DNA from 2 places in the Romboutsia sp. MSSM.1001216sp_RTP31141st1_G3_RTP31141_220114 genome. Region 2 is predicted to be linked to the other one. Evidence: riboswitches for the same ligand, from Rfam matches in the RefSeq annotation. Region 2 holds a riboswitch; the other holds the start of a gene.
What was found. A riboswitch is a leader RNA that binds a small molecule or an ion and turns the genes downstream of it on or off. The one in region 2 is predicted to bind S-adenosylmethionine.
Positions count from the first base shown of each region.

Region 1: another riboswitch for S-adenosylmethionine. It lies ahead of ABCP60_RS07910 (Na+/H+ antiporter NhaC family protein); the one in region 2 lies ahead of ABCP60_RS07165 (O-acetylhomoserine aminocarboxypropyltransferase/cysteine synthase family protein).

Region 1 is NZ_JBCIUO010000003.1:205,675-213,942, forward strand. It holds gene ABCP60_RS07880 (DUF4397 domain-containing protein) at 1-264, opposite strand, end outside; gene ABCP60_RS07885 (carbon-nitrogen hydrolase family protein) at 435-1,277, shown strand; gene ABCP60_RS07890 (hypothetical protein) at 1,318-1,824, opposite strand; gene ABCP60_RS07895 (YgjV family protein) at 2,043-2,279, opposite strand; gene ABCP60_RS07900 (L,D-transpeptidase) at 2,338-2,796, opposite strand; gene ABCP60_RS07905 (hypothetical protein) at 3,029-3,172, opposite strand; gene ABCP60_RS07910 (Na+/H+ antiporter NhaC family protein) at 3,230-4,549, opposite strand; SAM riboswitch class I at 4,670-4,768, opposite strand; gene ABCP60_RS07915 (hypothetical protein) at 4,950-5,285, opposite strand; gene ABCP60_RS07920 (YtxH domain-containing protein) at 5,306-5,674, opposite strand; gene ABCP60_RS07925 (hypothetical protein) at 5,896-6,444, shown strand; gene ABCP60_RS07930 (cytidine/deoxycytidylate deaminase family protein) at 6,615-7,151, opposite strand; gene ABCP60_RS07935 (hypothetical protein) at 7,524-7,895, opposite strand; gene ABCP60_RS07940 (alpha/beta-type small acid-soluble spore protein) at 8,057-8,268, opposite strand, start outside.
Region 2 is NZ_JBCIUO010000003.1:56,589-64,856, reverse strand. It holds gene ABCP60_RS07210 (hypothetical protein) at 1-652, shown strand, start outside; gene ABCP60_RS07205 (hypothetical protein) at 706-1,035, shown strand; gene ABCP60_RS07200 (hypothetical protein) at 1,070-1,279, shown strand; gene ABCP60_RS07195 (YdcF family protein) at 1,269-1,718, shown strand; gene ABCP60_RS07190 (Fe-S cluster assembly protein HesB) at 1,789-2,103, shown strand; gene ABCP60_RS07185 (transcription repressor NadR) at 2,259-2,771, shown strand; gene ABCP60_RS07180 (L-lactate dehydrogenase) at 2,871-3,824, opposite strand; gene ABCP60_RS07175 (hypothetical protein) at 4,143-4,742, opposite strand; gene ABCP60_RS07170 (hypothetical protein) at 4,981-5,538, shown strand; SAM riboswitch class I at 5,729-5,832, shown strand; partial or broken gene ABCP60_RS07165 (O-acetylhomoserine aminocarboxypropyltransferase/cysteine synthase family protein) at 5,922-7,160, shown strand; gene ABCP60_RS07160 (homoserine O-succinyltransferase) at 7,162-8,052, shown strand; gene ABCP60_RS07155 (EcsC family protein) at 8,188-8,268, shown strand, end outside.

The DNA of each region.
Region 1 (8,268 bases), 150 kb from region 2:
ATTCCCTGTCACTGCTACGGTATACATTTGCCCTTCATCTACTTCAAGCATTTGATTTATAACTGGATTTTCAGTAGTTCCAGATAAGTATATACCTACTGTATGTTCTCCTTCTTCTAACTCTACATACTCTGTAAATTCCATAAAATCTAATCCGCTAAATACAAGTGCCCCATCAATATAAATGTCTACTTTACCGATTTGTGGAGCGGCCTGAAATACTCTAACTAAAGATTTTCCTTCTTTTATTTGTAAACAATCCATTTTAAATCCCCCTTGATGACAATGTTCATTCTTTATATAATATGTGTCCATTATTTTATTTGTTACTTTATAAGTTGATTTCATATATTTTCATTTTTTTAATGCAATGTTTGTATAGATAAACTACTATTAAAATATAAATATCTTATACTAGATTTAATTAAATTGAGGTGATTTTTATAAAAACTTTAGTTATACAAATAGATGTTAATTCTAATAAATTAAAGAATATATCCACTATAGAGAGATATATAAATTTAGCCATTAATAAATCTAAAATAGATTTAGTTATACTTCCAGAAATGTTTTGCTGTCCTTATGATAATAAGAATTTTCCTGTTTATTGTGAGGTAGAAGGAGGAAATCTTTATAATATTTTATCTGATATAGCTAAAAAATATAATATATATTTGGTAGCTGGATCCATTCCTGAAAAAGATAATAGTAAAATATATAATACTTCTTATGTTTTTGATCGATGTGGAAATAAGATAGCAAAACATAGAAAAATACATCTATTTGATATTTCTATAGATGCTGGCCAAAAATTTTTAGAATCTGATACATTATCATCTGGAAATGATGTTACAGTATTTGATACTGAATTTGGAAAAATTGGTCTTTGTATTTGCTATGATTTTAGATTTTTTGAGATATGCAAAATAATGGTTGATAAAGGCGCTAAGGCTATAATAGTTCCTGCATCATTCAACATGACTACAGGACCTATTCATTGGGAGCTACTATTTAAATCTAGAGCTGTTGATAATCAAGTTTATACAATAGGATGTTCTTCTTCCCGAAACAATAATTCTTCTTATATATCTTATGGAAACTCTATTTTAGTTTCTCCATTTGGGGAAATATTAAATAGATTAGATGAAAAAGAGGGCTACTTTATAGCAGATATCGACTTTTCATATGTTGAAAAAATAAGAAATCAACTACCTTTATTAAAGCATCGTAGAAATGATTTGTATAATGTATCATATACAGATAATTCTAAAGTATAAATTTATTTTAATATATTATCTTAGTTTAATTTATTTGTAATTATTGAACTAAGTTTTTAGCTTTGTCAAAATCTAATACATAGTTAATAATAGATATCAACTTACTCCCTACTTCTATATCTTCATCACTTGCTAACCTTATATATATTCTTAACTCTTCCCAAAGCTTTTCTTTACCTAGATCTTCATTGCTTATATTATGAAGATCTCTTATTACTTCTATAAGATTTATTTTTTTAATTTTATTTAGTGTATCATGATTTTTAATATAATCTATTGAAGAATCTACTAATTTAGTTAATTCCTTTTTATATTCTCTTATACTTAATTCTTTTTTGTATCCTAATAATTCTTTCATTAATTTTTCTAAATCAGATTTTGAGTAATTCCATACTCTACCATCATATTTTTTTATATTTTCTATACATGAATTATATTTATCTATTAGTTCTTCTAATCCTATAACTATTTCTAAATAGTTATTTTCTTCAATTAAGTTTTTACATCTATTTATATCCTTATCAATCTCTCTTATTGTTTTATTCACATTTAGTCCTCTTTTCTATTTTAATTATAATTTTTATTATTATATATAATATATCAATTTACTTAGTTAATAAACATATTTTATCTCACTATTGTTATTTAAAATATTATACCTTTTTAATATTTTAGTTTATCTAATCTATTAATATAGAAAATATTTACTTTTAACAAAAAATAGCATAGATAAAATATCTACGCTATTAAATAATATTTTGTAATTTAATTTTTTACTTTATATTTATAAATATTATATAAATTATATATATTTATAATAATTATAAGCGCATTAGATATGGCAACAGGATATGCTTTTACATATAATCCGTAAACTACAAATAAAAAACATCCTATAGAATTTATAATTCTAAGCTTTACTATAGATGTCATCGTTAATGATATAACTATAAATAAGGATGCTGAATATCCAATCCATTCAATAGGGTCAAAGCTAATCATAAAATTATCTCCTTTTTATTTCTTATAACTATTATTTGATATTTATATTTTTATATAACTATTTTATTATTATAGTAGTATTAATAGGTATATTATCATACATCCATCTAGCATTTTCTGTAGCTAATCTTATACATCCCATACTTATAGCTACTCCAAGTCTATCATCTATTACATAAAGTCCCTTAGGATCATATAGTATTGAGTGGTAATAGTAATCATCTACTATATTCATTGCATATTTTGCTGAACTTTTTTCTCCCCCTATAGCAGGATACTTTATACCTGACTTAAATATACCCTTTATTGTAGGAGTTGAGCTTTTTCCTACAGTGCTACTCCAAACGTGCAGTACCTTAAATCTATAATCTACTTTTTTTAATATATAGGTAAGTTTATCTTTAGTAGATGTAATTATAATATAGCCTGTATCACTTTTTATATGATTCTCATTTACAAACTCTTCCATATTTTTATCAAATTTGCTGTAATCTATCTGTCTATAGTATCTATTCATAAATAATATTTCACCTTCTCATAATAATATTTATTATAATTATGCTAATTATAAACTTTATGTGATATTTCAGTTAATTTAACTATTATTGTACGAATGTAAAAATATTAAGTTTATTTTTTACACTCGCTAAACTGATTGGTATTACTTAACTGTAATAATTATCTACTAATTTTTGAAATATCATAATTTCCTTAAGCGTAAAAAAAGTGAAGTTTTAAAACTTCACTTTTTAAGTATTATTATGTTTCATATACTTATATGATTTAACTATACATCGAGCTTGATTTATAGTATATATTGATATTTCATAGGATGATGTTATTATAAAAGTCGATACTACTCCTACTAAGAAATCATAGTCACCTAATGCCATAATCTCCTCCAGTATTGCTTTTATTATATTATATGAAACTAAAATTTTATAGTTACATTAAGCTACTTCTTTTTTCCTTTTATTAACTTTATTTAAGTTTGGAATACCAAATGTTATAGCTATTATTCCACAAGCTAACATTAACCAAGGATAATGTAGATATTTAATTAATTCAACAGGAGATATTCCTACCATCCCTGCAGCTGTTAATACTTGTGCACCATATGGAACTATGCCTTGCCAACAAGATGAGAATATATCTAATATACTTGCAGTTTTTCTATTATCTATATCAAATTTTGTAGCTATATCTTTTGCAAGTGGCCCTGCTGTTACTATTGCTATAGTGTTGTTTGCTGTACATAAATCTACTATACTTACTAATGCTGCTATACCAAACTCTGCACCTTTTTTAGTTTTTATTTTACTACTTATAAAATTAAGTATAAAGTCTATTCCACCATTTAATTTTATAAGTTCTACAAGTCCTCCGATTATTATAACAAGTAGACATAATTCATACATTCCTGATATACCACCTGATATAGCTTCTATAAATCCAAATAACCCAAATGAATTTGTAAATAATCCTATTGCACCTGCAAATACTACTCCAAAACTAAGTAAAACAAATACATTTACTCCACATAAAGCTCCTAATAACACTCCTAAATATGGTAAAACTTTTATAAAATCATATCTATAGCTTGTGCTACCACCTAAACTATACCCTGATGTTATAGTAGCTAATAATATAGCAGTTATAATAGCTGCTGGTAAAACTATTAAGAAATTTACTCTAAATTTATCTTTTAATTCACATCCTTGAGTTTTGGTTGCTGCTATTGTAGTGTCTGATATCATAGATAAATTATCTCCAAACATAGCTCCACCTACAACAGCTCCTATTACTAATGGTGCTGGTATTCCTGTTTTAGCTGCAATTCCTATGCCTATTGGCCCAAGTGCTGCTATTGTTCCCATTGATGTTCCCATAGATATAGATATAAAACATCCTATTACAAATAACCCTGATACTAAAAGATTAGGAGGAAGAATTGATAAACTTAAATTAACAGTTGAGTCAACACCTCCCATTGCCTTAGCTACACTTGAAAAAGAGCCTGCAAGTATAAATATCATAATCATAGATATTATATCTATATTACCTGCACCTTTACAAAATACTTCTATCTTTTCTCCTAAACTAACTTTTCTATTAAGAGAAAATCCTACTATAGTTGCGATTATAAATGCTACTATTGCTGGCATTTTATAAAAATCCCCAGTTATTACCCCGCTACCTAAAAATACTATTAAAAATACACCCAGTGGTAATAATCCTAATATACTACCTTTTTTTGCTTCTTCTTTCATAATATACCTCCCTTTATATTAAAACTTCTAAAGAGTATAATTTTAATTTATTTAAATATACCTGATATTTTTTAATAAAAAAAACCTGAGATAACTCAGGCTTTGACAGCAAAAATTATACTCTCATCTTTCAGCTTATGCTGCAGGATTTAGCACCCGTATAATAATACTGGTTGCTGGGCTTCGTCGGGCCAGTCCCTCCGCCACTCTTGATAAGAATTATTTAATTATTTATATAATAGTTAATTTTCACAATTTTGTCAATATTATTTTTTAATTATTCTAATAAATCTACTTATAAATTATATATATTAATTTTTTATACATCTTAATTTATTATGATATATTAGCAAATAAAAAAAGTCATAATTAAATTACGATTTAATTATGACTTTTATGACTATTTATTAATAAATACAGATTTTAATATATTTAATATTTCAGTAAATATCTCAACATTAGATTTTACATTTTCTTTAGCCACTACTATATCTGCTGTTACATCTGTTGCAACTTCCGCAACGTCTTTTACATTTTCACTAATATCGCTGATATTATCAACTAAATTAGGTAATTTACCTACTACTGTATGTATGTCATCAGAATTTGTTGATACCACTGTATTGATATTTTTAATAAATTCATTAATATTTTTTAAAGTTATTATTAAAAATATTAATGCACCTATACCTAATAATGCTAGTATTATATATATTACATTTAAATCTATGTACATAATGTTATTCTCCATAGCAATTATTCTTTATCCTTAGCTTCTTGTGGAGCTTGTAATAATTCTACAACATTAGTATCTACTACGTCTTCATTTTCTTTCTTTTTACTATCTAAATACTCTTTTATTCTTCTCTTAGATTCATTTACATTTGTAGTTAATTTTTCTTTTGTTTTGGCAGCCTTTTCACTTACATTTGTGTTTATATCTTTAGCTGTATTTTTTATATCTTCTCTAGTTTCTTTTCCTGACTTAGGAGCTAATAAAACCCCACCTAGTATTCCTGTTATAGCACCTGTTGCAACACCTAGTGTAGCTATTTTTATCTTTTTATTTCTTTCTTTTGCTTTTTTAGCTTTTTTCTTTTGTTCTATTTTTTTTGCTAAACTCATGCTCATCACTCCTATTGTTAATTTGTATTATACTATTTTTTACTATTTTTCTAATATTTCTAATACATATATACCCAAATTAGTAAGTTTTAAAACAAAATAATTTATTTTTCTATTTATTTTTTTATATTTCAGCTAAATTAAATTATATAAATTAAACTTACATTTTATTTATACGTATGCACATAATAATATAATAATTATGGAAGGTAGGAATTGCTATGAAACATAAAGATATTAAAAAATTTAGTATATTACTTTACATTATTTATATTTTATCTATAATATTTTTTCTATTTAACAAAGAATTTGGAAAAAGCGTAATTAGCTTAATTTCGCTTATAATTACTTTTGTGCTTACTAAAGCTTATTTAAAAAACTTAGCTATACTTGACTACCCATTGTACATAATTGGAAACATTTTTATATTATCTTCTTTTTTACTAGGTTCATGTTATGGACTTTACGATATAATCCCATTTTATGATGATTTTCTTCATTTTTGGTCTGGATTTATATCTGTTAAAATTGGATTTAATATACTAAAAAATATTAGTAGTAAAAATAATAAACTTTTAATATGTATGATTCTTTTCTTCTTTGCAATGGGCATATCAGCAATTTGTGAAATATGTGAATATTTACTAGATGTCTTATTTAAGATGAATACGCAATCTGGCGGTTTAAAAGATACCATGATGGATTTAATAGATGCTTCATGTGGTGCTTTTTTTATGATTGTATATTACTATAGAAAGTATTTAAGGTAAAATATTATATTAAACTCAACACTATTAAATATAAACAAAGCTACTTAACATATGTTAAGTAGCTTTGTTTATATTTAATATATCTTTTTACAGTAATCATTGTTGAATATAAATAAACAATAAATTATTATATATTTTTCTATAAAAGCTAAATTGTTTAGCCTAGCCTTTTAATAGCTCCTTGGCTTACTTAAGAATTCTTGAACACGTTTCTTCTCTTTCTCACGTTTAGCTTCTTGTTCTTCTTGCTCTTGTTTTAATGCATCTTCATATTTAATGTATTCTATTCCAGCTTCTTCAAATAGCTGCTGGCCTAAGCCTGTAGGATACTCTCCTTTAAATATTACTTTTTTTATTCCTGCTTGAATAATAGATATTGAGCAAAATACACAAGGTTGAGTAGTAGCATACAATGTAGCTCCTTCACAGCTTATTCCATGTTTAGCACATTGTATTATAGCATTTGCTTCAGCATGCCCAGCTCGACATAGTTCTAAGCCTTGTCCTGAAGGTATACCTCTTTTTTTTCTCTCGCAATAGCCAATATCTGAACAATGAATAGTTCCAGCAGGACTTCCATTATAACCTGTAGCTATAATTTGCTTTCCTTTTATAATTACAGCTCCTACTTGTCTTGAAACACACGTACTTCTAACTTTACTATCTTCGGCTATATCCATCGCCCACTCTGTAAATAATTTTCTCATATGATATGCTCCTTCTGTTCATTTATTATTTATAAATATCTTTATATGTCAAAATCCCTATAACCTTAGTTAAATCTAATCATTATACCCGCATCTATAATCTTATTTTTTATTTTCTTAAAATCATCTTAACTCACACGTCATTATTTTTTCAAGAGTTATTATAAATTTGTAATATTTAACTACTTATTTAACATAAATGTATATAATATATTTTTTTAGTAATAATATTACTATCCCTTTAATCATGCTCCTTAGTCATTAATTTTATATAGCTTTATTTTTCAGTTTATTATTAAAAAAAGACAGAAATAAATTCTGTCTTTTTTTAATAATAGCCCTTAAGCATCTACTTAAAGGCATAATATATATTTATATAACATAAAGTTTTGAAATTATCTTATCATATTTACCTCTAGCCAAGCAAATACCACCTGCATACTTTATATATTCTTCTTCACTAAGTTTTCCTTCTTCAACTTCACTAAATCTATCAATAATATTAGAATTATCTAAAAAATCTTCTACACTTTCTAATATACAAATTAAATTTATCTTAAACCCATCTGAATTTAACTTTCTTTCTTGTTTTTCTTCTTTTAAATACACTACTTCATGTTCTTTGTCTAACGTAACCTTTACGAAATCTGAAAGCCTCTTTTCTGTTGGTAATAATACTGAATATTTTTCCATATCTAAAAATATTTCATACAATTCTTTTAGTCTTGCTAACTCTGAACTCATCCTTAATCTCCTTTATATAGCCTACCTATTAATCGTGGTTATACTTTGTACTTTCATTATAATTTCATCTACTTAATCCGTCAACTTTTTACACTAAAATGGTTTTAATTACTAAAAAAAGCATTGAGTTGTTTACTGACTTTCAACTCAATGCCTGTTAATTATTTATTTTTTTTATTATATTCTCTTAGTAGCTGTTCTTCACCCATTTCTACTAATCTTCTACTCATCACACCACCTAAGTTTCCACCTATATGTCCATTTTTATATGATGTATCATTAGATCCATCTATATGACTATTTGACATTCCTAGTTCATTTGCTATTTCTAGTTTCATTTGATTTAGAGCTTGTTTAGCATTACTTATTGCTG
Region 2 (8,268 bases):
ACTTAGTAAAAGAACGATAGTAGGATTACTTTCAGCTGCAGTAATTTTAATAGGAGGGAAATTTGTATATGATAATTTTATAGACGATGATTTAACTTATCCATTAACTTATATATCAATAGAAGGGAATAAAAGAGAAAAAGATCAAATTGATACAATAGAGAAAAGCTTAAATAGTAATAAGTGTAAATTTGAAGAAATAAACTTTGAGATGCTTAAAGTTGATGATAATAATAATATGGTTATTAAAGAGTCTGAATATAATAAATTAGCTAATAAATTAGATTTAGAGAAGGTAAGGGTAAATGATAAAGAGGCCGCAATAATACCAAGATATGATGGTATAAAAAACTTTAAGTATATGAATGAGTTAAAAGAATTAACTAATTATAAAGTAGAAAACAACAATTTAAAAGTAGTAAGCGTAGTAGATAAAAAAATATTAATTACAGGTCTATTCAAAAGTCAAATTATTATAAGTGATAATTTGTATAACAAATTAGAAAAAGACAGTGAAAATAAAATAGTTACAGTTAAAGGATATGAATTTAAAGAAAATTCAAAATCAGATAAAGCTATATTACAGATAAAAGAGAATAAATTATTCTCAAATAATAATGAAAATGATATATTTTATCTTTTTTCTAAATAAATAGTAAGATTTAGAAAAAGATAAAAAATTATCTTTATTAAGAAAGGATGAATATGAATACCTTATTGTTTACCAGTATAATCATAATTTTATCAGGTACAATTTTATTTCTAGTAGAAAAAAGAAGTTTTCTAACAGGGCTTATATTAATAATTGGATTTTTAGGAATAACTTTTTATACATTAGCAACTTTATCAGATAAAAGTAATATTGCTAACACTTTAATACTTTTAATAGTCTATGGGTTAATACCTATATTAGTAGTAATATGTGCATTTTTATTTATTAAAAATGGAAGAAGTATGATAAAAAAAGAGGGGAAAAAGTTAGCAAATCTTCTTTCGCTAATTATAGGTATATATATTTATTATGATATTTCTTAGTTACGTGTTGATATATCATGGTAATAAATTAAATATGTTTACTTATATGGTTATTATATCAATAATCGTAATGTCAGTATATTTAGGATTTATGTTTATAAGCTATTTAATTTATTCATATATATACCAAGTGATACCAGTAAGAAACAATATAAATTATATAATAGTTCTTGGTTCTGGATTGATTGGAGATAGAGTACCACCTCTTTTAAAAAGTAGATTAGATAAAGGAATTGATATATAAAGATCAAAAAGACAGAGGGAATTTACCTAAGATAATTGTATCTGGAGGTCAAGGTCCAGATGAGTTAGTTTCAGAAGCATATGCTATGAAAAAATACTTAATATCACAAGGTATAAATAATGAAGATATTATTGCTGAGGATAAATCCACAACAACGTATGAGAACATGAAGTTTTCTAAGGCAATTATGGATAAATCAGGTAATTATAAATGTATTTTTGTAACTAATAATTATCATGTATTCCGTGCATCAATATTTGCTCGTAAGGCTGGATTAAAGGCAAATGGGGTAGGAGCTCCTACAGCTTTTTATTTTCTCCCAAGCGCTCTGATTCGAGAATTTATAGCTATATTGTTCATATATAAATGGTTAAATATCATTATTATACTTTTATATTTAGTCTTAGTTATTAATTCATTATTACCAATCAATTTTTAGTTTTAAATAACATCAATTATCTATTTATTGAATAAGTATAAGTATATATAAATAGATGGAGGGACTACATATGAAGGTAAATTTACCAAAATCTGCAATAGATTTATTAAAAAGTATAATAGAAAAAAATAAAGATAAACCGAGCACAATAAGAATATATTTTGCAGGATTTGGATGCAGTGGAGCAATATTTAATCTAGCATTAGATAAAAAAAAAGAATCTGACGTTGAGTATTTTATAGATAATCTACATTTTGTCATGGATAGGTTAGATTATGAAAAATATAAAGATGTAACAATTATGGAAACACCTAACGGATTTATAATATATGTCGATAATATGCCTAAAGGTGAAGGTTGTCATGGATGCAGTGGTTGTAATTAATATTATCAAATTTATATATTAAATAGGAAAATATATATTTATAATTATGGGCTAAATGCAAGTTTAATATAGATATTTTATACTATTTTCATATAGATAAGCAACCTTTATTAAGATATAATAAAAATAACATGTATATGAAAAGAGGTATTAAAATGACAGGTTCAGATAGAAGAGATAAGATATTAAATCTACTAAAAAATAAAAATAAAGCTGTGAGTGGATCAAAACTATCAAGTGAACTTAATGTAAGTAGACAAGTTATAGTAGGAGATGTTGCTCTTCTTAGAGCTAGTGGCATCCATATTATATCTACTCCAAGAGGATATATATTAAATGATAATAAAGAAGACAATTATATAATAAAAACTATAGCTTGCAAGCATGATAAAGAAGATATAGAAGATGAATTAAATACTATAGTTGATGAAGGTGGTATAGTTGAAGATGTAATAGTAGAACATAGTATATATGGTCAAATTATTGGCAATTTACACTTAGAATGTAGAAGAGATGTAAAAGAATTTATAGAAAAGTTAAATTCAAAAGAAACAAGTCCTCTATCTCATTTAACAGATGGTGTACATCTTCATACGATAAAGTGCAAAGATGAAAAAACTTATAAGCAAGTTATAACCTCTTTAACTGAAAAAGGGTATTTATATTAGTCTAAATTGTATTTTATAAATAAGACAAAACTATATAATTTTAATAAAAAGTAAGGAGGAACGATTCGTTCCTCCTTACTTTTTATTAAGATATATAAATTAATATCCAATGCTTTTTAAATATTGTTTTAGTATATTATTTGAATGTTTAAACTTAGTCTTCTCTTCTTCAGTCATATCAATTTCTATAACTTTTTCAGCTCCATTTATACCTATTATAGTTGGGACTCCTGTATACACATCTGTCTCTCCATATTCACCTTCAAGTAAAGCTGAAACTGGTAAAATTCTTCTTTCATTACTAAATATTGATTTTATGATTCCAACAACTGCTGAAGCTATACCATAGTAAGTAGTACCTTTTCTATTATATACTTCCCAACCAGCTTTAGCAGTTTTTTCTACTAAATAATCTAAATCTATTTCTTTTTTTAGTTTTTCATTTTCTTCAATTAGGGTTAGAAGAGGTTTACCTGCAATGCTAACATTTGACCAAGGAACCATCTGAGAATCTCCATGTTCACCCATAGAATATGCATGTATAGATCTTGTGTCTACGTCATCTAAATATTTAGATAAGAAGTTTTTTAATCTTGATGAATCTATGGTAGTTCCTGTTCCTATTATTCTGTTTTTAGGAAGTCCAGATAACTTCCATATATGATATGAAATTATATCAACTGGATTTGAAGCAACTACAAAGAAACCATCAAATCCTGATTTCATTATTTCCTTAATTACTGAGTTACATATAGAAGCACTAACTTCTAAAGTATCAAGTCTAGATTGACCTTGTTTAGGTGCTGGTCCTGCAGTAAATATAACAATATCAGCATCACTACAATCTGCAAATGTTGCTTGTCTTATTTTAGTTCTTTGAGACATAAATTCTACTCCGTGAGTTAAATCCCAAGCTTCGCCTTTAGCTTTTTCTTCATTTATATCAATCATTAAAAGTTCATCACATACACATTGATTAACTAGTGCAAATCCACAGCTAGACCCAACTAGTCCCGTACCTACTATTGCTATTTTTCTTAATTTTAAACACATAAGTCATCCTCCTAAAGTTGTCTTTTGTAAAGTGTTTTGAAATGAATTTATTTGTATGGCTTAAGAAATAAGATAAGTAACCTATAAATTTTATTAGTTAAGTCTATATTGGTTATAAAATTATTATTATATATTTATTTTATAAAAAATTATAAATTGATGTATTTGGCATTATTATACTGCTTAATCTTTATAAAGTAAAGAATGAATTGGTAGTAAAAGAATAGAAAATCCTTAGATTATATAAAATTAAAGTAGCTTTTGTGCTATATTTTACTTAAAAATTTGATTATAGATTCATATATATATAGCTAGTATTTAAAATAAAGTTATTATACAATATATAACTAGTAAAAGTGATGTTATATAGTTAGCAATTTTAACATTAAATTTAAAGTAAGATAAGTATGTTATTAAATTTGATTTTAAGTATCTATTAAATATTGCATATATAAAAATAAGTGAAAATCCACTTAGAGTATATGAAGAAATATTGTGTATAAATTGTGGTAAATGAAATATATTAACTGTGATAACAAGCATAAGCAAAGTAAATGTAGTTGAGAGTATATTAGAGTATTCTTCAGGTTTTAATATATATTCATTAAAATAGTTTTTATCATCAAAATTTATAATTTCACTTAATATCTTGTCTATTGATATAAAATCGTAGTCATTGGTATAAACTCCAACATCAACTAAGTAAAGTGTTATTTCTTCATATCTATGAATGATTTTTTCTTCAAAAATTTTTCTTATCTTAAATATGTCTTTTTCTAATACGTTATATATTTCAGTTTTTATTATATCCTCAATATCCCTATTAGAATCTAATCTAGTTTTTATATAAAAGCTTCCATCACAAAGTAAAAACTTATCATTTTGATTTCTTATGATTATTCCAATATATTCATTCATAATATCACCACTCATTGAAAATTTATGTAAATTATAGCATATTAGTTGATATTATCAATATTAAAAAATTATAAATATGAATAAATTAATTTTATATATGTAAGCAAGCTTAAATGAATAAACATAAAAAAGTATTTGACAATTATAAATTTAGTCACTAAACTGTAAATATATATGTAAAGACACATGTAATATGAATTAAATATACTAAATTAAAAAATATATTTGGAGGAGAGATATGAGAACTAAAAATATTGTATTATCAGCACTTTTATGTGCAATGGGAATTATTATACCAATGTTTTCACCAATTAAAATAATATTAGAACCGGCATCTTTTACATTAGCTAGTCATATACCAATATTTATAGCTATGTTTATATCATCAAAGACTGCTCTATTTGTAACACTTGGAACTACAATAGGTTTTTTATTTGGTGGTTTCCCATTACCAATTGTAATTAGAGCACTAAGTCATTTATTATTTGTTAGTATTGGGTGTATTTACTTAAACAAAAATAGGGATCTTATAAAGAGTATAAAAAGTTCTTTAGGATATTCATTTGTTATAGGATTAATTCATGCTATTGGAGAAGTTTTAGTAATTATACCTTTTTATTTTTCATCAAACCTTTCGGAAGGATTTTATAATCAAGGTTTTTTAGTATCTGTTATAGGATTAATAGGAGTTGGAACTATAATACATAGTATGTTAGATTTCTCTTTAGCAGTTTATGTATGGAATATTCTACCTAAAGAGGTTAGAAATAAATATGTAGTAAAAGCTCAAAACTAGACAAAATTTTATAGAATATAGTAATTTGGAATAATCAATAATTAAGCAAAAATGGTAAGTTATAGTATAAAATATTTTATGAACATATACATATAAATATATATAAATATATATAAATTAATTTATTAAATTATAATTTCGATAATTATAATATATAATACTTATTAAATAATAAAAATAAATAGAAAGTCTTTTATTAAGAATGGTGGAGGGACTGGCCCTATGAAGCCTGGCAACAGCTAACTTAGTTAGAATTGTGCTAAATCCTGCAGGAGTTTTCCTGAGAGATAAAAGGCATATTGATTTGTTGCGTTAATAAAAGGCTTCCTAGATAAAAGGGGGCTTTTTTTATGAAAAATTATAACAAGTAAACTTTATGTGTAAGAGGGGGATATAAACCAAATGTTGGGGAGCCTATGGTGTATCCTTTGGTTCAAAGTACAACCTTCAAATATGAAGATCCAGACTTAGTGGCAGATATATTTGATTTAAAAGCAGATGGCCATATGTATAGTAGAATAAGCAATCCAACAGTAGCAAATTTTGAAGAAAAAATAGCATATCTTGAAGGTGGCGTCGGAGCAGTTGCAGTTAGTTCAGGACAATCGGCGGTGCTTTTAGCTATTTTAAATATATGCAAAAGTGGAGACAATATAATATCAGTATCATCACTATATGGTGGAACTTATAATTTATTTAATATAACTCTTAGAAGTTTTGGAATAGAAACAAAATTTGTATCCAATAATGATGATAAAGAATATATACTATCCTTAGTAGATGAAAATACTAAAGCTATATATGGAGAAACTATAGGAAATCCAGGACTAGATATATTAGATTTTAAGAAATTAAGTGAAATAGCTAAAAAGGGGGATATTCCTTTTATAGTTGACAATACAGTAGCAAGCCCGTATTTATGTAATCCTATAAATTTTGGTGCAAATATAGTTATACATTCTACATCAAAATATATAGATGGTCATGCAGTGGCACTTGGAGGAATAGTTGTTGATTGTGGTAATTTTAATTGGGATAATGGGAAATATCCATTATTAAGTGATGGAGGTGTTAGTTGTCATGATATTAAATATGTTGAGGAACTTAGGGAAAGTGCTTATATAACAAAGTTAAGAGCATCACTGCTTAGAGATTTAGGTAGCACAATGAGCCCTTTTAATGCATTTTTAAGTAATCTAGGAGTGGAAACACTTCATCTTAGAATGAAAAAACATAGTAAAAATACTTTAGTATTAGCAAAGTATTTAGAAAATCATGAAAAAGTAAGCTGGGTAAACTATCCATACTTAGAAAGTAGAGAAGATTATAAGAAAGTAAAAACTTACTTAAAAGGTGGAAGTGGAATATTAACATTTGGTATAAAAGGTGGAATAAATGAAGCTAAGACTTTTATAAAATCTTTAAAATTAGTAGATTTGGCAATACATCTTGGATTTAATAAAACATCAGTACTTCATCCTGCTAGTACTACTCATAGCCAGTTGTCTGATGAAGATAAGATAAAGTGTGGAGTTAGTTTAGAGATGATTAGAGTATCTGTTGGAATAGAAAATATAGATGACTTAATAAATGACTTTGATAGAGCACTTAAGGAAATATAATATGACTGTATATCTTTGTAAAAAAATAAATGGAGCCAAATTTGTAGATAATTGTATAATAGAAAGCAAAATTTATAATAAAAAGCTATATAGAAAATCTAGTTTAGGTAAGATCAGTCCTCATTATAAAACTATAGGTATATTAAATCTTATGCCTAATAAAGTAGAGACAGAAGCTCATTTATTAGAGTTATTTTCAAAAATGAATGAGGATATAAATATAAAGTTTATAAGGCTTAAAACGCATGTATACAAAAATTGTAATAGACTATATTTGATGAAAAATTATTATACCTTTGATGAAGTAAAAGATGATTTAGATGGACTTATAGTTACAGGAGCTCCTATTGAAAAAATAGATTTCAAACAGGTTAAATATATAGATGAATTAAATTATATATTTGATTATTCTATTAAAAATTTAAAAAGTATGTTAAGTATATGCTGGGGAGCGCAGGCTTGTTTAAATCATATATATGGAATAAACAAAGAGATACTCGATAAGAAGATATTTGGAGTATATAAACATAATATACTTTGTGATGATGAAATACTCAAAAATATAAATAATGGTTTTATATGTGCTCATTCTAGGCACACTATATTAAATAGGAAGGATTTAAAAAATTGTAAATCTATAAAAATATTATCGACAACAGATGAAGGTATAGAGCATATTATAAAAGGGAAGTACAATGACTATTATATATTTGGACATCATGAGTATGATAAAGAATGCTTGAAAAGAGAATATTTAAGGGATAGAAATAAAAAAATATATATAGATATACCTAAAAATTATTTTATTGAAGATGATATGAACAAAGGAATAAGTGTAGATTGGATGGAACACAGCATTAAGATATACAACAATTGGATTAATATAATTTAATAAGAAATTAAGCAAGCTAGTTAGATAACTAGCTTGTTTAGTTTGGAAAAATAAGTACATAGTAATATTAAAAATCTATATGTATAATAAATATATTATGTAAATAATTAATATAAATTTTAAATAGGTGAAAAAATGCAAAATTATAATGAGATTAAACTAAAAGAATTAAAAAAATGGAAAAAGAAAATACGAAAAAAACCATCTATAATAGAT